2 linked regions of the Marinagarivorans cellulosilyticus genome follow. The protein of the gene in region 2 interacts with the protein of the main gene of each other region in a pairwise test. Links are inferred from orthologs where the notes say so. Each region holds a gene or a part of one and is shown on either strand. Other genes may lie near its edges.

Region 1 (10,653 bases), 1.4 Mb from region 2 along the record:
ATCCTTGCCGCTTACACCTTATTTATAGCTGGCTTTATTGTTTGCCACCCCAACATGGACTACCAAACGTGGCAGGGCCTTTTTGATCAGCTTTGGATGCGTATTTTTAGCTTGCTGGCATTACTGAGCATCGCAGCGCACGGCTGGATCGGCTTGTGGGGCATTGTTACAGACTACCTCACTTCTAGAATGCTTGGCGCCAAAGGCTTGGTTTTACGCCTTATCGTTTTATCAATTTATGCATTAATTACTGTAGCCTACCTCGTTTGGGGTCTCGAAATTTTGTGGGGAGCCTAAAATAATGGCGACAATGAGAACAATCACTTTTGATGGCATCGTTATTGGCGGCGGCGGCGCGGGCATGCGTGCAGCTTTGCAAATGGCCCAGTCCGGTTTTAAAACGGCCGTAATTACCAAGGTATTCCCCACCCGATCACACACTGTGTCTGCGCAAGGCGGTATCACTTGCGCAATTGCCAGCGACGACCCCAATGATGATTGGCGCTGGCACATGTACGACACCGTTAAAGGCTCAGACTACATTGGCGACCAAGACGCCATTGAATACATGTGTTCTGTCGGCCCTGAAGCGGTTTTTGAATTAGAACACATGGGATTGCCCTTTTCGCGCACAGAAAACGGCCGCATTTACCAACGCCCCTTTGGTGGTCAATCTAAAGATTTTGGCCGCGGAGGCCAAGCAGCCAGAACATGCGCTGCTGCCGATCGCACCGGCCATGCGCTATTGCACACGCTTTATCAACAAAACGTCAAAAACAACACTACATTTTTTAATGAGTGGTTTGCTGTAGACCTTGTTAAAAACCAAGATGGTGCAGTAGTTGGCGTTATTGCCATTAATATTGAAGATGGCGAAACCGTTTTTGTAAAATCAAAAGCAACCGTATTAGCCACCGGCGGTGCTGGGCGCATTTATGCCTCAACCACCAACGCCCACATTAATACTGGCGATGGCATCGGTATGGCTTTACGCGCTGGCGCCCCAGTGCAAGATATTGAAATGTGGCAGTTCCACCCCACCGGCATTCACGGTGCGGGCACCTTGGTAACAGAAGGTTGCCGCGGTGAAGGCGGCTACCTTATCAACAAAGACGGCGAACGTTTTATGGAGCGCTACGCTCCCAACGCTAAAGACTTGGCAGGCCGTGACGTCGTTGCCCGCTCGATGGTGCTAGAAATTTTAGAGGGTCGCGGCTGCGGCCCCGATGGCGACCACGTACTCCTTAAGCTAGATCACCTTGGCGAAAAAGCATTAAACGCAAAGCTGCCTGGCATTCTAGAATTATCGCGCACTTTTGCTCATGTTGACCCCGTCAAGGCCCCTATCCCAGTCGTACCGACGTGCCATTATATGATGGGCGGCGTCGCTACAAATATTAATGGCCAAGCCATTACCCAAGATGCTGACGGCAACGATAAAATTATTGATGGCCTATATGCGTGCGGCGAAGTAGCGTGTGTATCGGTGCACGGCGCCAATCGTTTAGGTGGCAACTCGCTACTTGATCTCGTAGTGTTTGGCCGAGCAACCGGGCTATATCTTGAAAAGGCATTGCGCGAAGGCATTGATATGCGCGAAGCCTCACAAACAGATATCGAAAGCGCGACTAGCCGTCTTGAAGCGGTTAATAATACCAATACTGGTGAATCGGCCTCAGTACTACGCAAAGAATTACAAACCGTAATGCAAAACCACTTTGGCGTTTTCCGCAAAGGCGAGTTTATGCAAGAGGGCATCACAAAAATTGCCGACCTACGCAGCCGAATCGAAAACATCAAACTTGAAGACAAAAGCAACGCGTTTAATACAGCACGCATAGAAGCACTTGAAGTGCAAAACTTGTTAGAAGTTGCCGAAGCTACAGCCATTGCCGCCGAAGAGCGCAAAGAATCACGCGGCGCCCATGCCCGCGATGACTTCCAAGAACGCGACGATAAAAACTGGCTATGTCACTCGCTTTACTTCCCTAGTGAAAAACGTGTGGGCAAGCGCGATGTTAATTTTGCGCCTAAAACAATGCCTAAACTCGAACCTAAAATCCGTACGTACTAATTTAAAGGGTTGATGAAAATGCTGAAAGTTGAAGTCTACCGATACAACCCCGAGACAGATGCGACCCCGTATATGAAAACTTACGAGGTCGATACGGACGGAAAAGACGTTATGGTTCTCGACGTTTTAGAAATGTTAAAAGCACAAGATGCCTCATTGTCTTTTCGCCGCTCTTGCCGCGAGGGCGTATGTGGATCCGATGGCATTAATATTTCGGGAAAAAACGGGCTTGCATGCATAACGCCACTATCGGCTTGCGTTAAAAACAATAAACTGGTTTTGCGGCCTCTTCCCGGTTTGCCGGTTATTCGAGACCTAGTGATCGACATGAGTCAGTTTTACGCCCAATACCGCAAAATTGAGCCGTTTCTACAAAACGATACGCCAGCACCTGCAATCGAGCGCTTACAATCACCAGAAGAACGCGCCAAACTCGATGGCTTATACGAATGCATTTTGTGTGCTTGCTGTTCAACTAGCTGCCCATCATTTTGGTGGAACCCCGATAAATTTATTGGCCCTGCAGGTTTATTACAGGCTTATCGCTTTTTGGCCGACAGCCGCGATACAGCGAATGAAAAACGCTTAGGCAACCTTGACGACCCATTCAGCGTATTTCGCTGTCACGGTATTCAAAACTGTGTGGCAGTTTGCCCCAAAGGCCTTAACCCTACGCGGGCTATTGGCCATATTCGCAGCATGCTGTTACACAACGCAACTTAAGCTCGACCGTCGGTGGCGCGAAAAACGCGCTTCCGGCCTATAATGCATACAGGGGTCGCTTATCGCGACTCATTAATCGGCCTTCGGCCAAGACTGTTTAGTCAAGCAGCGTCCAATAGCATTAGCTGTAACCTGTTCGACTGGCGTACCCAGATAGACGGTGGGAAAACAATGCAACAGAGCCTCATGGAGCTTCTATGGAGTACTTCACATATCTCAGGCGGTAACGCCAGCTATGTCGAAGAAGTGTATGAAACCTATTTGCGCGATCCCAATTCCGTTCCAGCCCCGTGGCGCGAATACTTCGATAAATTACCTCGCGTCGAAGGCAACTCAAACCCCGATGTACCACACTCAGAAATTATCGAATACTTTGAGTTGCTCGGTAAAAATCGTGCAAGGCCTATTATTGCACCAGGCTCCGGCGCTGGTAATATCGCACATGAACGCAAACAAGTTGAAGTAGTTCAACTCATCAATGCTTACCGTCTTAGCGGCCATAAAAAAGCCAAGCTAGATCCGCTTGGTTTAAACAACGGCAAAACCGAATTAGAAGAACTCGATCTACATTTTCACGGCCTAAATAACGCCGATTTAGACATTGTTTTTCAAACCGGTGATTTATCTTACGGCGCGGCAGAAGCCCCCTTAAAAGACATTATTGCCGCACTAAATCAAACTTACTGCAACACAGTAGGCGCCGAGGTAATGCACATAACGCATTACACCGAGCGCAAATGGTTGCTACAACGCCTAGAAAGCCAGCGCTCCAAAGCAACCCTGAGCAAAGAAGCCCGCATCGATTTGCTCGAACGCCTAACCGCCGCAGAAGGCTTGGAGAGACACCTCGACAGCAAATACCCTGGTACAAAGCGCTTTGGTCTCGAAGGTGCCGAAAGCTTAATCCCTATGCTTGACGTGTTAATTAAAGGCATAGGTACCCACGGCGCGCGCGAAATGGTATTAGGTATGGCGCACCGTGGCCGCTTAAATACACTGGTGAATATTCTAGGGAAAAACCCTGCCGACCTGTTTGAAGAATTCGAAGGTAAAAAGCTGGTTGATACCTCTGGCGATGTTAAATATCACCAAGGCTTTTCATCTAATGTAATGACGCCTGGTGGCGAAATGCATTTGGCCCTTGCATTTAACCCCTCCCACCTAGAGATTGTTTCTCCGGTTGTAGAGGGTTCGGTTCGCGCCCGCCAAGACCGCCGCAAAGACACCGAGCGCAATCTGGTTGTTCCTGTTGTAATTCACGGCGACGCCGCTTTTGCAGGCCAAGGCGTTGTGATGGAAACATTCCAGATGTCGCAAACCCGCGCCTACCAAACCGGCGGCACGATCCATATCGTCATTAACAACCAAGTTGGTTTTACCACTAGCCGCAAAGAAGATATGCGCTCAACACAGTACTGTACTGATGTTGCCAAAATGATCGAGGCGCCCATTTTCCATGCTAATGGCGACGACCCAGAAGCGGTTGCTTTTGTCACTAATTTAGCAGTAGATTACCGCAACGAATTCAAAAAAGACGTCGTAATCGATTTGGTGTGTTACCGCCGTCGCGGCCACAACGAAACCGACGAGCCCTCTGCAACCCAACCGTTAATGTACTCGGTTATTCGCAAGCACAAAACAACGCGCACACTCTATGCCGAGCAACTTGCAGCGCAAAACATTTACAGCGCAGAAGACTCCGTCAAAATGATGGACGCCTATCGCGCCGCGCTAGATGCCGGTGAGCATGTAACACGCGACCTCGTCAAGGAACCAGACTCTTCATTGTTTGTGGACTGGACACCCTACATTGGCCACGACTGGACAACACAAGCGAACACCACTTACGAATTAAAAACACTGCAAAACTTGGCGGATAAACTAACAACAATTCCGGACGGCATTGTTGTGCAACGTCAAGTTTCCAAAATATATGAAGACCGCCGGAAAATGGCAGCCGGCTCGCTCCCGCTTAACTGGGGCATGGCCGAAATTTTAGCCTATGGGTCAATGCTAGAAGAAGGCATTGCCATTCGCATTACAGGGCAAGATGTTGGCAGGGGAACTTTCTCGCACCGCCACGCGGTAGTCCACAATCAAAAAGATGGTTCCAGTTATATCCCGCTTAAGAATTTATCTGAAGATCAACCCAACCTGCACATTTACGACTCTTACCTTTCTGAAGAAGCGGTACTTGCATTTGAATACGGCTACTCAACAACCAAACCCAATGCACTAGTAATTTGGGAAGCACAATTCGGCGACTTCGCCAATGGCGCTCAAGTTGTGATTGACCAATTCATTACCAGTGGCGAACACAAATGGGGGCGCCTATCAGGCTTAACCATGCTGTTACCACACGGCTATGAAGGCCAAGGGCCAGAACACTCCTCTGCCCGCTTAGAGCGCTTTATGCAGCTGTGTGCAGAGCAAAATATTCAGGTTTGTATTCCGACAACGCCGGCACAAGTGTTTCACATGTTGCGCCGCCAAGCATTGCGACCATTGCGCCGCCCACTTGTAGTAATGAGCCCCAAGTGGATTTTACGCCACAAGCTTGCAACATCCACGCTCGAAGAGTTGGCTGAAGGCAGCTTCCAGAACGTGATTGGCGAAAAAGAAGTTACACCTGAAAACGCTCGCCGCGTTGTATTGTGTAGCGGCAAGGTTTATTACCATTTGCTAGAAGCACGCAACGAGCGCAAACAAAATAATGTTGCTTTAGTCCGCTTAGAACAGCTCTACCCGTTCCCCGATGAAGAGCTGCAAAAAGTATTGGAACCATTTGCTAACGTTACTGATGTTATTTGGTGTCAAGAAGAGCCCATGAACCAAGGGGCTTGGAATTCCAACCAACATCGTATGCGCGCTGCGCTAGAGGGTGTAAACTCTGACGCCTTCTTGCGTTATGCTGGCCGCTCGCCATCGTCGGCACCGGCAGCAGGCTATGCCTCAACACACTTGGAAGAACAAAATCGCTTTATTAACGCAGCGCTAGATGTAACGGTCTAGGCCGTTATTTGCAATGCAATAAATTCACCGCGACAATGCTAATGCCAGCTATAAAACTCGCTAAGAACTGCAGGCATAGGCAAACGACCATTATCAGGGCCTTAACTGAAGGACATATTTGGAATGACCATTGAAATTAAAGCACCAACATTTCCCGAGTCTGTTCAAGATGGCACCATAGCCACTTGGCACAAACAACCCGGCGAAGCTGTATCTCGCGACGAACTGATTGTCGACATCGAAACCGATAAAGTGGTTCTAGAAGTCGTTGCACCTGCTGATGGCGCCCTGACTGAAGTTTTAAAAGGTGAAGGTGAAGTTATTTTAAGCAATGAAGTGATTGCTAAATTCGAAGCCGGCGCTGGCACCGCACAACCGGCCGCCAGCGATAATACCGAAGCCGCACCTGCCGCTAACACCAGCGATAGCGACGAAGACGCCCTTGTTAATCCCGCTGCGCGCAAGCTAGCTGCCGAAAAAGGCGTAGACCTTGCCTCAATTAAAGGCACCGGTAAAGGCGGTCGAATCACCAAGGACGATGTCATTAACGCGCCTGCGGCGCCTGCCGCTAAAGCCCCAGCTCCTGCACCGGTTAATGCGCCTGCGGTTAGCACTAGCGCCGACGGTCGCACAGAAAAACGCGTTCCCATGACGCGCTTGCGAGCACGCATTGCCGAGCGCCTGCTTGATGCATCACAAAATACCGCAATGTTGACTACGTTTAACGAGGTCAACATGGGCCCCATCATGGAGCTTCGCAAAAAGTACAAAGAACAATTTGAAAAAGTTCACAATGGAAGCCGTTTAGGCTTTATGGGCTTTTTTGTAAAAGCCGCTGTAGAGGCGCTAAAACGCTTGCCCGCCGTCAATGCAAGCATTGATGGTAACGACATTGTTTACCATGGTTATCAAGACGTTGGCGTTGCCGTATCCACACCCAAAGGTTTAGTTGTGCCAGTACTGCGCAACGCAGAAAATATGGGCTTAGCCGATGTCGAGAACACCATTCGCGACTTTGGTATGCGCGCTAAAGACGGCAAGCTAGGCATCGAAGAAATGACGGGCGGCACCTTCACTATTACTAACGGCGGCGTGTTTGGCTCTTTAATGTCAACACCCATTCTTAACCCGCCACAAGCGGCAATATTGGGCATGCATAAAATTCAAGAGCGTCCAATGGCTGTTAATGGCAAGGTCGAAATTTTACCCATGATGTACCTAGCCCTTTCTTATGACCACCGTTTAATCGATGGTAAAGAGGCCGTACAATTCTTGGTAGCTATCAAAGACATGATCGAAGACCCAGCACGTATGCTGCTAGAAGTTTAGACCGTCTATTAATTTTTTCTTTGAGCCGGGCGGGACGCACACCCGAGCATTTTCAGCGTTCCCGGCTCTTTCGCTGACTCACACTTGGGGTGTTTATCAATGTCCACTAAATACGATGTAATTGTTATCGGTTCTGGTCCAGCGGGCTATGTTGCTGCAATCCGCTGCGCGCAACTTGGCTTAAAAACAGCCTGTATCGAAAAATGGAAAGACGAAAAAGGTAAAGGCGTTAACGGCGGCACCTGCTTAAACGTAGGCTGCATTCCCTCTAAGGCTTTACTCGACAGCTCTTATAAGTATCACGAAGCAAAAGATCATTTTGATATTCACGGTATTTCAACCAAAGAATTGAAAATTGATGTTAAAACCATGATTGGCCGCAAAAACGATATTGTTAAGCAATTAACCAGTGGTATTGCCGGGCTATTTATGGCCAACAAAGTTACCTCCCTTTACGGTACCGGTAAATTATTAGCCGGCAAAAAAGTTCAGTTTGTCGATTTTGATGGCAAAGAAGAAGTACTCGAAGCTGACAACGTAATTTTGGCTGCGGGCTCTGTGCCCGTAAATATCCCTGTCGCTGCTGTTGATAACGACGTAATCGTCGACTCTACCGGCGCGCTAGAATTTGACGAAGTTCCTAAGCGCCTAGGCGTTATTGGTGCTGGCGTTATTGGGCTTGAACTCGGCTCTGTTTGGAATCGCCTAGGTTCAGAAGTTGTATGCCTAGAGGCTATGGATAAATTCTTGGCCGTGATGGATCAGCAAATTGCGAAAGAAACCAAAAAAATCTTAACCAAACAAGGCTTAGACATTCGCCTAAGCTGCCGCGTAACTGGCAGCGAAATAAAAACCAAAGGCAAGAAGAAAGAAGTTGAAGTTACTTTTACCGACAAAGAAGGTAACGCTCAAACCGAAACTTTCGACAAGCTAATCGTCTGTGTTGGTCGCCGCCCATATACCAAAAATCTTTTGGCTGACGACAGCGGCGTGAAATTGGACGAGCGCGGTTCTATTTACGTTAACGATCTTTGTGCAACAAGCGCTCCCGGCGTATTTGCCATTGGTGATTTAGTGCGCGGCCCAATGCTTGCCCACAAAGGTTCTGAAGAAGGCGTTATGGTTGCCGAGCGCATTGCCGGCGAAAAGACCGTTATGAATTACGACATTATTCCTAACGTTATTTACACTCACCCTGAAGTTGCTTCTGTGGGTAAAAACGAAGAACAACTTAAAGCCGAAGGTATTGAGTACAACGTCGGTACATTCCCATTCTTAGCCATTGGCCGCGCATTAGCAGCCAACGAAAAAGACGGCATGGTGAAGATTTTAGCGCACGCTAAAACCGACCGCATATTGGGCGCCCACATTGTTGGCCCCAGCGCTGCCGACTTAGTACAGCAAGTTGCCATTGCAATGGAATTTGGCTCAAGCGCCGAAGACTTAGGCATGATGGTATTCGGACACCCAACATTGTCTGAAGCGGTACACGAAGCGGCATTAGCCGTTCATGGCCACGCCATTCACATGCCAAACCGCAAAAAACGTTAAATAATAGGCCGCATTTAATGCGGCCTATTATTTATTTTTAAGCGTTAGCTAGACCCGCTTTTATCGTTATAGAGCACAATTTTGATCACCCCCAGCTTAGCAGCTGGGCTTTACTCATTAAGCGCGCGTTCGCGTGTTATTAACAATGGAACATAGTCATGAATTTGCATGAATATCAGGCAAAACAGCTATTTGCTGAATACGGCTTGCCCGTTTCAAAAGGTATCGCCGCAGAAACCCCCAGTGAAGCAGCGGGCGCCGCTGATATTATTGGCGGCGACAAATGGGTAGTAAAAGCACAGGTTCACGCCGGTGGCCGCGGTAAAGCCGGCGGAGTTAAGTTGGTTTCATCAAAAGCCGAAATTGAAGAATTTTCCCGTCACTGGTTAGGCAAAAACTTAGTTACTTACCAAACAGACGAAAATGGCCAACCTGTTAGCCGTATATTAGTGGAATCCTGCACTGATATCGCCCAAGAGCTTTACCTTGGCGCTGTTGTCGACCGCTCTACCCGCCGCATTGTATTTATGGCATCGACTGAAGGCGGCGTTGAAATTGAAAAGGTCGCCGAAGAAACTCCCGAAAAAATCTTAAAAGCGATTATCGATCCTTTAGCAGGCCCACAGCCATACCAAGGCCGCGAGCTTGCTTTCAAATTGGGGTTAAAGGGCGACCAAATTAAGCAATTTACCAAGATCTTCTTGGGCCTTGCAAAAATGTTCCAAGACTATGATTTTGCATTATTAGAAATCAATCCGCTTGTAATTACCGATGCCGGCAACCTGCACTGCCTAGATGGCAAAATCAACATCGACAGCAACGCCATGTACCGCCAGCCCAAATTAAAAGAAATGCATGATCCATCGCAAGAAGACGAGCGCGAAGCGCATGCGGCTAAATGGGAGCTTAACTACGTGGCACTCGATGGCAACATCGGCTGCATGGTTAACGGTGCTGGCTTAGCCATGGGCACAATGGATATCGTTAAACTTCACGGTGGCCAACCTGCAAACTTCCTTGATGTGGGCGGCGGCGCGACCAAAGAGCGCGTTATAGAAGCCTTTAAAATTATCTTGTCCGACGAGAATGTCAAAGCCGTATTAATTAATATTTTCGGCGGCATTGTGCGTTGCGACTTAATCGCAGAAGGCGTTATTGGTGCCGTTAGCGAGGTAGGCGTAAAAGTGCCTGTTGTCGTTCGCTTAGAAGGTAACAATGCAGAGCTAGGCGCTAAAGTACTCGCCGATAGCGGTTTAAATATTATTGCAGCGACCAGCTTAACGGATGCTGCTGAGCAAGTTGTTAAAGCTGCAGCGGAGGCTTAATCATGAGCGTTTTAATTAATAAAGACACCAAAGTATTATGCCAAGGCTTTACTGGCGCCCAAGGTACCTTTCACTCTGAACAAGCAATTGAGTACGGCACTAAAATGGTTGGAGGTGTAACGCCAGGTAAAGGCGGCCAAACGCACTTAGGTCTGCCCGTATTCAACACCATGAGCGAAGCCGTAGCTGCCACAGGCGCTGAAGCCAGTGTTATTTATGTCCCAGCGCCCTTCTGTAAAGATTCTATCTTAGAAGCAGCAAACAGCGGCGTGAAGCTGATTGTATGTATTACTGAAGGCATTCCTACACTGGATATGCTAGATGCTAAAGTGCGATGCGATGAGCTAGGCGTGCGCTTAATTGGCCCTAACTGCCCCGGCGTAATTACTCCTGGCGAATGTAAAATTGGCATTATGCCTGGCCACATTCACTTGCCCGGTAAAGTCGGCATTGTTTCGCGCTCAGGCACCTTAACCTACGAAGCGGTTAAACAAACCACCGATTTCGGTTTTGGACAATCAACCTGTGTAGGTATTGGTGGCGATCCAATTCCTGGCTCTAACTTTATCGACATCTTGGAAATGTTCCAAGCCGACGATAAAACAGAAGCCATCGTAATGATCGGTGAAATTGGCGGCA
Region 2 (10,213 bases):
GGATATCCTCTGGGTTTTTCCCAAGCATCGCTACAATCGATTCAAAACTTGAAAGGGTAAATAAAGACGCCCCCAGCATAAAATTCATGCGCCAATAAAACTGCATGTAATCGGTATTGGGAGCGGCCACCTGCAACAGTTTAGTTAAACGAGCCAACGTACCACCAAAACGCTCGGAACAATGCTGCCGCAAGTGCTCTTGTGATTGGGTGTAAGCCAACGTCATTAAACGGGCGAAGCGCTCTGGACGCTCATTCACTTCGCGTTGCGTAGCGACAAAGGCACCGCCGGCAGCCAACAACACATCGCGTACACTTGGGGACTCGCGATCTAGCTTATCCAAGTTGTTTTCTAACGCTTTACAAAACGGGTCTAAAAAGCGTGTGAAAACAGCTTGAATTAACGCTTTTTTTGAACCGAAGTGATAATTAACGGCCGCCAAATTAACGTCAGCCATACAGGTAATCGTCCGCAACGATGTTTCGGCAAAACCGCGTTCTGCAAATAGCACCGTTGCGGCATGTAAAATTTTATCGACTGTTTCGCTATTGGCCATATTCTTTCCTTTACACCCTAAAACGAGGAAATACCCCCTACGGTGTGTGATTAATCATGAATAGATAAGCAGCGGCTGCACTAATCAACGTTTGAATAGCACAACGTTAACCCTGAGTTAGCGTTTCTAACTCTTCACTTTTGAGCATCCATTCCTCTTCACACATCTCCAACTTTTCACTAATTTCAGCTTGGCGTTTTAGTGTTTTTGTTAATGTCTCGCCACCTGTGGTATAAATATCAGGGTCTGACAGCTCCTGCTCCACCGCGGTTAAGCTTTGCTGTAGTTTATCGATTTCTTTTTCAAGTTTTTTTACGGCATTGGTTAGCGGCTTTAATTGTGCGCGCATCGCTGCGTTATTTTGACGCTCGGTTTTCTTGGTGTTTTTATCTTGTACCGCGGTTGTTTCAGTGGGGCTTTGCCCCCCTGTGGCGCTGGCACTTTTAGTGGTTAACCAGGTTTCGTAATCGTGAAGATCGCCATCAAACAAACTCACCTTACCGTCATCAACCAGCAAAAACTCTTCTACTGAATTACGTAGTAAATGCCTATCGTGCGACACTAAAACAACCGCGCCATCAAAACCTTGTAACGCTAAAGTTAACGCGTGGCGAACTTCCAAATCCAAGTGGTTCGTCGGTTCATCCAGCAATAACAAGTTAGGCTTTTGCCAGGCTACAATCGCCATCGCTAAACGCGCTTTTTCACCACCAGAAAAGTGCTGAATGGTTTCGAAGGCTCTATCGCCTTGAAAATCAAAACTGCCTAAAAAATTACGGACTTCTTGCTCAGAGGCTTTAGGGCTTAAACGCTGTAAATGCAAAGCGCAGGATGCATTCATATCTAACGCTTCTAATTGGTGTTGATTAAAATAACCAATACGTAAGTGTGCACCTTCAACCCTATCCCCAGCTAACAATGTTGATTTAGCGCCACCCTCACCAACTAGCGTTTTCATTAAGGTAGATTTACCCGCGCCATTGGCACCCAACAAGCCCAAGCGCGAATTGCCATGAATACTCAGCTGTACTTTTTTTAGCAGCACTTTATTGCCATAACCCAAGTCGGCATCGCTTAGGGTAATTAGCTGCTGAGGAATGCGCTCTGGCGTCGGAAAACGGAAATTAAATGGCGAGTCAATATGGGCGGGAGAAAGCTGCTCCATGCGCTCTAACTCTTTAAGCCGGCTTTGCGCCTGCTTGGCTTTAGTAGCTTTGGCTCTAAAACGGCGAACAAAACTTTCAATTTCAGTAATGCGCTCTTGTTGTTTTTCAAACGCTGCTTGCTGCTGCGCTAAACGCTCAGCTTTTTGCCGCTCGTAAGCGCTGTAATTACCGCTATAACTGATTAACTGTGTATTTTCAAAGTTAGCAATGCCCGTAACCACGTTATCTAAAAAATCTCGATCGTGAGAAATAATTAATAACGTGCCTTGATATTGCTTTAATCGCTGCTCAAGCCAAAGTGTTGCATCTAGATCTAAGTGGTTTGTCGGCTCATCGAGTAACAATAAATCGGAGCGACACATTAATGCTTGTGCCAAATTTAAGCGAATTCGCCAACCACCGGAAAAGTCGGATACTGGACGGGCACCATCGGCTGCGCAAAAGCCCAGCCCGGCAATTAATTGCATCGCCCTAGCCGCTGCGGTGTAACCGTCAATGTGCTCATATTGCGCATAGAGGTTGGCGAGCTTTTCGCCGTCATCGCCCACTTTGGCTATTGCTTGCTCGATAGCTCTAAGCTCGGTATCGCCATCTTGCACATAGTCTAAGGCCGTGCGTTCTCCGGCCCCAACTTCCTGCGCCATATGTGCGGTTTTCCACGCGCTAGGCACATGTAAGTCGCCTGCATCAACCGCCAGCTCGCCTATTAATAATTTAAACAGGCTGGATTTACCGCTGCCATTCGCGCCAATAACACCTAGCTTCTCACCAATATGGACCGTAAGCGATGCTTTTTCTAACAGAATTTTATGGCCGCGCTGTAGGCTCGCTTGCGTTAATTTAATCATGCGTTGTAGTGATCAAGGGAAAGTAGTTCAATTTTATAACCGTCTGGATCTTCAGCAAAGGCTAATACCGCCGAGCCATGCATCATGGGCCCCGCTTCGCGCACGATTTTACCGCCGGCGGCTTTAATGGCCGCCGCCGCGGCATAAACATCTTTTACGCCGATTGCAATATGGCCATAGCCATCACCAAGTTCGTAATTTTTGGTATCCCAATTATGGGTTAATTCCAATACCGTACTGCTAGCTTCATCATCATAACCAATAAACGCCAGTGTAAAGCGCCCATCCGGGAAATCTTGTTTACGCAACAGGCGCATGCCCAATACATCCACGTAAAACGCGAGCGACTTATCGAGATCCCCCACTCGCAGCATGGTATGTAGTAAACGCATAATAATTCCTTAAATAAACTAATGATGATTTGGGTGATGAGGCATTGCGTGATCTAGACCATTCGCTTCACTATCGTCAACGCTGGAGTGGTCATTGTGCTCGATATGATGCGATGTATCGTGATGTGAAGCCCCCTGATGAGAAGTGCTCTGATGCAAAGTACTGTGGTGTGAATGCCCCCCAGCGTGGTGAGAATGGTGATACCAAGCGACAGCGATTGTCCAAATGCCAAAAAGAATAAAGCACCCAGCCAACCCCATTTTAAACCACCGCCGCGCCAACCATTTGCGCACCCACGATGCCGCCAAGCCGCCGGCAAATACCGCTGGCAAAGTGCCTGCACCAAACGCTGCCATTGTTAGCGCGCCCTCTGTCACCCCAGGCTGGGTTGCCGCCAACACTAAAACCGAGTACACCAAACCACAGGGCAACCAACCCCAAAACGCCCCCAGCAACAATGCCTTAGGCACAGTATAAACGGGCAATAAACGCTGACTTAGTGGCTGAATATAACGCCATACTTTTTGCCCACCGCGCTCAAGCACCGTTATACCGGTCCAAAGCTCTGCTTGGTAAAGCCCGGTTGCAATTAACAACAAACCCGCGATAGTTCGCGCTAACGGGTAACCGCTATCAAAAATTGCATTCTGCCCTAACGCCGCCAAAGCCCCTAACAAGGCATAACTGCCGATACGGCCAATGTTATACGCCAGCAACAATGCAAAACGGCGAGCGAGTTTTTCTGCGGGAATAGCATAGGCCAATGCTGCAGCAAAACCGCCACACATTCCTAAGCAGTGTCCGGCGCCAAGCACCCCGAGAAGTAAGGCTGATATTACAGCTTCAATCACAGCCGCGGCTCACCTTTTGTGTCCAGTGCAGACTTAGCCGCGCGCGCGCGATTAGACTCAATGTCGTCGTCATCAAACAAAATGCGATGCCCTTCTGTATCAAGATCATCGTATTGACCAGATTTGACGGCCCAAAAAAACACGGCAACGGCGACGGCAACAATTAAAATAGCAATGGGAATCAGCAGATAAAGACTTTCCACATGCGCCTCATGAATACAAAAGCGCGCATTATACTCAAACTGGGCGGCAACGCGTTGCCAATCACCCTTTTCTTATCGGGCATTGAGGTAGCCTAACGGCAGCAAGCCTTAAAAAGCCGTAGCGCGGGGCCAACGACTTTATTTACTGCTATGGAACTGAAAGCGCGGGCGCACTAGCTTACCCGCGCAGCATCGAAGCCTTCTGATAAAACCTCAGCAACCGAGGCGATCTCGTAGAAAGTATCTACGCTAGGGTCGGTTTCGGCTTTGGTCAGCAAGTAGGTAAGGTAGCGAAATAAGTTACCACTAGTATGTACACCTTTCGCCGCCTTTGAGTAGCTACATAAGCGCTCGCAGACATGCTGTGTTTCCAGCAGTATTACCGTCAGCTGTTTGTCTGCACATTGGGTAAGCGCGGCATTTTTAGCCAGTAACAGCATTTGCACACTTTGGTTAAACAACAGTGACAAGGCCTTGCTGTATTCAGCCAATGCAGCTTCAGCTTGGACCTTAGGCGAGATAAAGCGCACATTGGGCGCGCCATCTGGCGATCTAAATTCAATATTTTCTTGGTTCATGGCAAGCATCCATTGCAGGAAGCCTGCGCTACATCACTAGCATAGGCTTCCACTCATTAAGCACATCACGTTAAACAAAGAGTGGCCAACTTAAGTAACTAGTACATTAGCGTATCCACTATCGACACCAATGACTGTAGAAACAGAAACCGATTTTCGCCAATTTTTAGGGCGTTTGCGTTGCACATAACCAGCGCTGCGCAGTGGCCTCTGGCAGATAAGTCACCACCCGAGCATACATGGCCAGCACTTTTTCAAGCTCAGCAACCAAAGCGGTGTTATCGCGATTGTCATCCGAAAATGCAGCATCTAGCATGCGGCCTAAACGCTCATCACACGCTTTAACCCCGTCCCAATCGCCCACTTCAAAGGCTGTCTGCATGGCTTTGCGGGTACGAATAACATCAACTAAAGACGAACAGACTAATGGCATGGGGAATCTCTCAAGTATCTATGGCTACACCCTATTTGTCGGCCCAGATCGCAAAAACTTGAAGATTATTTTGAAGAGTTTTCTCGTGCTAAAACGCGCCTTGCGGAAAGTGCCAGGTCACAGACAAAGGCGCCCCTTCGGGCAAACCACACAGGCTGGCGGCGTTGCACTGCAGCCATAAATCACCCACTGCAATTAAGCTATTGTTGCAATAAATAAGCGGAATACGGTGACGAAGCCAAGGCTCTAAACGGTATTCTTGCAATAGTTTTTTAAGTGCTTGCGAGTGCGCACGCCCGGCGGGATGGGCGCGCTCACCGCCTTGCCGGTAGCGCACTTGCAGCTCGCCAGTAAAGCCGGCTACACGCAGCTCGCTGCCATCACTCAATACGCAGTGCTCTTTGAATGAAACGGCTTGAGCAGCCACTGATTGCAAAATACTGACAGGCAAAAGGTATAGCCGCTGCTTAAAACGGCTAAAACCATAGCTCCCCAAAAGCAAGGCGGGCTGTGCATCGGCTTGCGCTTGCAGCAGTTTTTGTAATTCTTCGAAATGGCCGCTTTGCGGCGCTAACTCACCCTCTTGCTTTAACCAAAAGCGCACCAACTGCTTTTGCCGCGACCACGACAATACCCGCAACGCAGAAATATCAATAGAAGACCCACAGCGTTCTTGGCGAAAGCCCACCGAGGCAAAATCAAGCGCGGCATATTCGTCCAATAAATGCTGAGCTTCGCGGGCATGCTCTGCAGCAACGGTAATTTGCTCAACAGCGTTCGGCCAGTGCTGCGTAATAACAGGGAATATTTGATGGCGTACAAAGTTGCGGCTAAAGCGAGTATCGGCGTTACTTTCGTCCTCTACCCACTGCAAAGCCTGCTGTTTAGCGTAATTCAGAATACTCGTCTTAGGGCACTGCAATAATGGCCGCCATAAGCGCCCCTGCCCTAAAGGACGCTCTACCGGCATAGCCGCCAACCCTTGCACGCCCGCGCCACGCATTAAGCGCAGCAATAAGGTTTCGGCCTGATCATTTTGATGGTGCCCCACCGCTAGTACATCACCAGCTTGTAGCAGCTGTTCAAAAGCTTGATAACGCGCCTGCCGAGCGGCCTGTTCTAGCCCTTGACCAGCGATGTTAACGGCTACATTTACAGTGTTTAATGGGATATTCAGGCTCGCACACAAGCCTTCGACTTGTTGCTGCCACTGCCCAGCGTTGGGCGATAACTGATGATTAATATGAATAGCGCTAAGGGTTACAAAATTGGGGCATTGCTGCTTTGCCCAATGAAGCAATACTACAGAGTCCACACCACCGCTAAGCCCAACAATAAGGCGCTTGCAATTAGCAGGTATATTCAGCGGTGGTAGCATAATAATTCGCCAATACTATTAACGGCGCTTTTTAGGGCCTGCTTTTTTAGTGGTTTTACTGGGGCGCCCAGCATTCCCTTTATTAGCGCGTACAGCAGCCGTTAATTTCCCTGCAATTTGCTTTCGCGGGCGGCTACGCTGTAAAGCTTCTGGCGGCACTAACGAGTGTTCGCCAGTTCCAATTAAATCTTCGCGGCCCATTTCTTTAAACGAATCGCGCAGCATTGGCCACGTTTTTTCATCGTGAAAACGCAATAATGCCTTTTGAAAACGGCGCTGTTTTAAATTGCGCGGGGTGTGCACCTTGCCACTTTTGTAATTAACCTTACCCAGCGGATCTTTCTCGGAATAATACATCGCCGTTGCTAAGGACATGGGCGATGGGTAAAAGGTTTGAACTTGATCCAAGCGGTATTTGTTTTTCTTTAACCAAAACGCAAGGTTAATCATATCTTCGTCATCACTACCTGGGTGCGCAGCAATAAAGTAAGGGATTAAATACTGTTTCTTCCCGGCTTCTTTAGAGTACTTATCAAAGAGCTTTTTAAAAGCATGGAAAGTACCAATGCCGGGTTTCATCATTTTATTCAGTGGCCCTTCTTCGGTATGCTCTGGCGCAATTTTTAAATAGCCGCCTACATGATGAGTCACTAATTCTTTGACGTATTCAGGATCTTCAATGGCTAAGTCGTAGCGCAAGCCAGACGCAATAGCCACTTTTTTAACACCAGGGATAGCCCGCGCCTTGCGATAAAGCTGGGTTGTTGATGAATGGTCGGTGACTAAGTTTTTGCAAATCGTGGGGAAAACACAACTTAAACGGCGGCAATTAGCGTGAATTTTAGGGTCCTTACAATTCAACATATACATGTTGGCTGTTGGCCCTCCTAAATCAGAAATAGTGCCGGTAAAGCCGGGCGTTTTATCGCGGATATCTTCTATTTCACGCAAAATCGATTCTTCAGATCGCGACTGAATCACTCGCCCTTCGTGCTCTGTAATTGAACAAAATGAACAACCACCAAAACAACCACGCATAATGTTTACCGATGTTTTTATCATCTCGTAAGCAGGAATAGTGGCGCCGCCATAACTTGGGTGTGGGATACGCGCAAAAGGCAGCGCAAATACCGAATCCATCTCGTCGGTTTCTAGCGGAATTGGCGGTGGGTTAATCCACACTTCGCGATTGCCATGCTTTTGCACTAACGTACGTGCATTTTGGGGGTTTGATTCCAAGTGCAAAACGCGTGAAGCATGGGAGTAAAGCACACGATCGCTGCGTACTTTTTCAAACGAGGGTAACCGGATTGCGGTTTTTTCATTATCTAGCGCATGTTGGCGATGCACCGGCATAGGAATGATACGCACAACCTCTTCTTCCACGTTTTGCTCTTGCGATTGCGGCTCTTGCTGGGCGGCATCGCCGTACAAATCACTATCTATGCCCGGCATCGAGGGCGCCCCACCACCGCTGTTGGCGTTGGTTTTACAATCGCTAGTGCCGGTATCCTCCATTGCATAAGGGTTTGGAATGGCATCGATATTTTTAGCCCAATCAACCCGCGAGGAATCAATCACAGTCCAGCCGTCGGGTACGGCTTTTCGCACCACGGTTGTACCGCGAATACTGGTAAGTTGATCAATTGTCTTGCCACCGGCAAGCTCAGTCGCCACCTCAATAATGGCGCGCTCGGCGTTGCCGTACAGCAAAATATCCGCGCCTGAATCGACCAGTACCGAACGACGCACCGCATCGCTCCAGTAATCGTATTGCGCTATGCGCCGTAAGCTTGCCTCTATACCACCAATAACAATAGGAACATCTTTGTAAGCTTCGCGGCAGCGCTGTGCATAAACTGTCACCGCGCGATCTGGCCGTTTCCCACCTTCGTTGCTTGGCGTATAGGCATCATCACTGCGCACTTTTAAATCGGCCGTGTAGCGGTTAATCATAGAATCCATATTGCCCGCACTAACACCAAAAAAGAGGTTTGGCTTACCCAATACTTTAAACGGGTCGCAGCTTTGCCAATCGGGTTGGGCAATCATGCCGACCCTAAAGCCCTGAAACTCCAGCAAGCGGCCAATAACGGCCCCACCAAAGCTTGGGTGGTCAACATACGCATCGCCATTCACAATAATGATGTCGCAGCTATCCCAGCCTAAATCGTCCATCTCTTTACGCGACATGGGTAAAAACGGTGCTGCACCAAAACACTCGGCCCAATATTTAGGGAACGAGCACAAATGCGGCGCTGTTTTAATGGCAGGAGGTGAGGCAAGCTTGGCGTTAGACATAGAATAAGGCTGTGTAGGTAAATCAGGCGGCCATTCTACCAGAGTCCACACCCTCTACGCTTGACAGCATAACCAGACAAAAGCTAGGGCTACTCGGAGGACTCTGCATGTGCTCCACAAAAAAGCCCAGTTGAAGACACTTCAACTGGGCTGAGTAATGGCTACAAGCAAGCCACATTGCTGCGTTTAACGCATAAGAAACTCCGCTATTGCACCCACCTCTTCTAGCGATACCGCCTGAGCGGGATCATCTGGTTTTAGGTGCGCCATTTTTGGAACGCTTTGTATTTTCGCGCTGATAAAGCTTGCGCTTGCACCTGTCACATCACCATAGCGCGGTGAAGCGCCTTCACCATTACCCGAATGGCAACTTGAGCAATGCTTTAAAAATTGAAACTGACCATCAATAGGCTGCGGTTCTGGTTCTGGTTCTGGTTCTGGTTCTGGTTCTGGTTCTGGTTCTGGTTCTGGTTCTGGTTCTGGTTCTGGTTCTGGTTCTGGTTTGACATCAGGGTACTTTTCTTTATCGCGCATTGCCGCGAAAAGGTCTTGAATTGCACCAAGATCTGCATCTTTTAACACCGGCCCCATAATGCTACCAAGATGGCCAAACTTAATCTTATGCTGGTCTTCATAAGGTTTAAAACGCATATGGCGGCCAACAGTGTAGGCATCGCCGTCTATCAATATCTTGGTCCCATCCACACCATGACAAATTGCACAGTTATTTGCGTATACCGTATCACCCGCAATCGGGCTGCCATCCACGCCCATATTAAGGAAACCGCGGCCACGGCTTGGGTACTCCCCACTCAATAAAATTAAGTCATAAAGTGCCGTGGTATCGAGCGCTTCCTCTTTTAAATATTTAACAATATCCCAGATTTGCGCATCGGTAAGAATTTCGGCGTAATTAGGCATTTTATCGCCAACGGAAGCATTACTTACAGGATCGTAATTATCGAGCCTATCGTTAACCGAACGATAATTATCGCCGCCTTTAATGCTGTTAAACAGCGCCTGCGGGCTGGCAATTTCACTGACCCTTGCCAAATTCACATCAGCAACTCTGGGCCTTGTTGTCGAGGGCGCGCGGTTACTGTACCCGCCTTCACGCCCTAACCTATCCCAGCCGTGGCATTGCTTGCAGCGAAAGAAATCTGCATTGGTCTCGATGCTATCCAATTGAGCTTGGCTATCGAGGTTAGAATTATTCAGCTCGAACCCTGTTTCATTCGCCCAAAATTTAGAATATAGCTGCCCACCCACAATGCCGTCGGCGGCTTGATAGGCTTGACCACCAGACATATCAACGCTACTGCTTTGGCTGCTCACCGCTGCACTGCTGCTTGAGCTCTCTGCACTTGATTCACTAGCAACTACTTCAGCGCTCTTTGGCTGCTCTGTGCCGTACTGTGACTACTAACAGCAACCTGATCACCGCTACACCCTGTGAGTGCAACCGTTAACAATACCGCCAACAATAAGCCTAAAATACTGGTTAAA

Evidence for each region.
Region 1: the proteins of MARGE09_RS19100 (region 2) and MARGE09_RS13060 interact in binary tests that used the Escherichia coli proteins (3 or more experiments, as listed by UniProt). The link is inferred for Marinagarivorans cellulosilyticus from one-to-one orthologs.

Annotation. Positions count from the first base shown.
Region 1 is NZ_AP023086.1:3,259,478-3,270,130, reverse strand. What follows is about bases 2,595-6,009. They hold MARGE09_RS13060 (2-oxoglutarate dehydrogenase E1 component), read left to right. Parts: upstream 2,595-2,968; coding sequence 2,969-5,809; downstream 5,810-6,009. Other genes in these bases: odhB (2-oxoglutarate dehydrogenase complex dihydrolipoyllysine-residue succinyltransferase), read left to right, coding at 5,933-6,009; MARGE09_RS13065 (succinate dehydrogenase iron-sulfur subunit), read left to right, coding at 2,595-2,797. Also shown: sdhD (succinate dehydrogenase, hydrophobic membrane anchor protein), read left to right, coding at 1-297; sdhA (succinate dehydrogenase flavoprotein subunit), read left to right, coding at 302-2,074; more of MARGE09_RS13065, read left to right, coding at 2,093-2,594; more of odhB, read left to right, coding at 6,010-7,138; lpdA (dihydrolipoyl dehydrogenase), read left to right, coding at 7,238-8,689; sucC (ADP-forming succinate--CoA ligase subunit beta), read left to right, coding at 8,848-10,014; sucD (succinate--CoA ligase subunit alpha), read left to right, coding at 10,017-10,653. UniProt on the Escherichia coli protein: E1 component of the 2-oxoglutarate dehydrogenase (OGDH) complex which catalyzes the decarboxylation of 2-oxoglutarate, the first step in the conversion of 2-oxoglutarate to succinyl-CoA and CO(2).
Region 2 is NZ_AP023086.1:4,667,736-4,677,948, forward strand. Bases 117-3,091 are described here. They hold MARGE09_RS19100 (ABC-F family ATP-binding cassette domain-containing protein), read right to left. Parts: upstream 2,571-3,091; coding sequence 663-2,570; downstream 117-662. Other genes in these bases: MARGE09_RS19095 (TetR/AcrR family transcriptional regulator), read right to left, coding at 117-556; gloA (lactoylglutathione lyase), read right to left, coding at 2,567-2,962; MARGE09_RS19110 (sulfite exporter TauE/SafE family protein), read right to left, coding at 2,981-3,091. Outside these bases: more of MARGE09_RS19095, read right to left, coding at 1-116; more of MARGE09_RS19110, read right to left, coding at 3,092-3,814; cbb3-type cytochrome oxidase assembly protein CcoS, read right to left, coding at 3,811-4,017; MARGE09_RS19120 (hypothetical protein), read right to left, coding at 4,191-4,595; MARGE09_RS19125 (hypothetical protein), read right to left, coding at 4,762-5,028; tRNA lysidine(34) synthetase TilS, read right to left, coding at 5,117-6,406; MARGE09_RS19135 (YgiQ family radical SAM protein), read right to left, coding at 6,425-8,707; MARGE09_RS19140 (c-type cytochrome), read right to left, coding at 8,894-10,042; MARGE09_RS19145 (hypothetical protein), read right to left, coding at 10,087-10,213. UniProt on the Escherichia coli protein: Genetic data indicate it may be involved in ribosome assembly or function.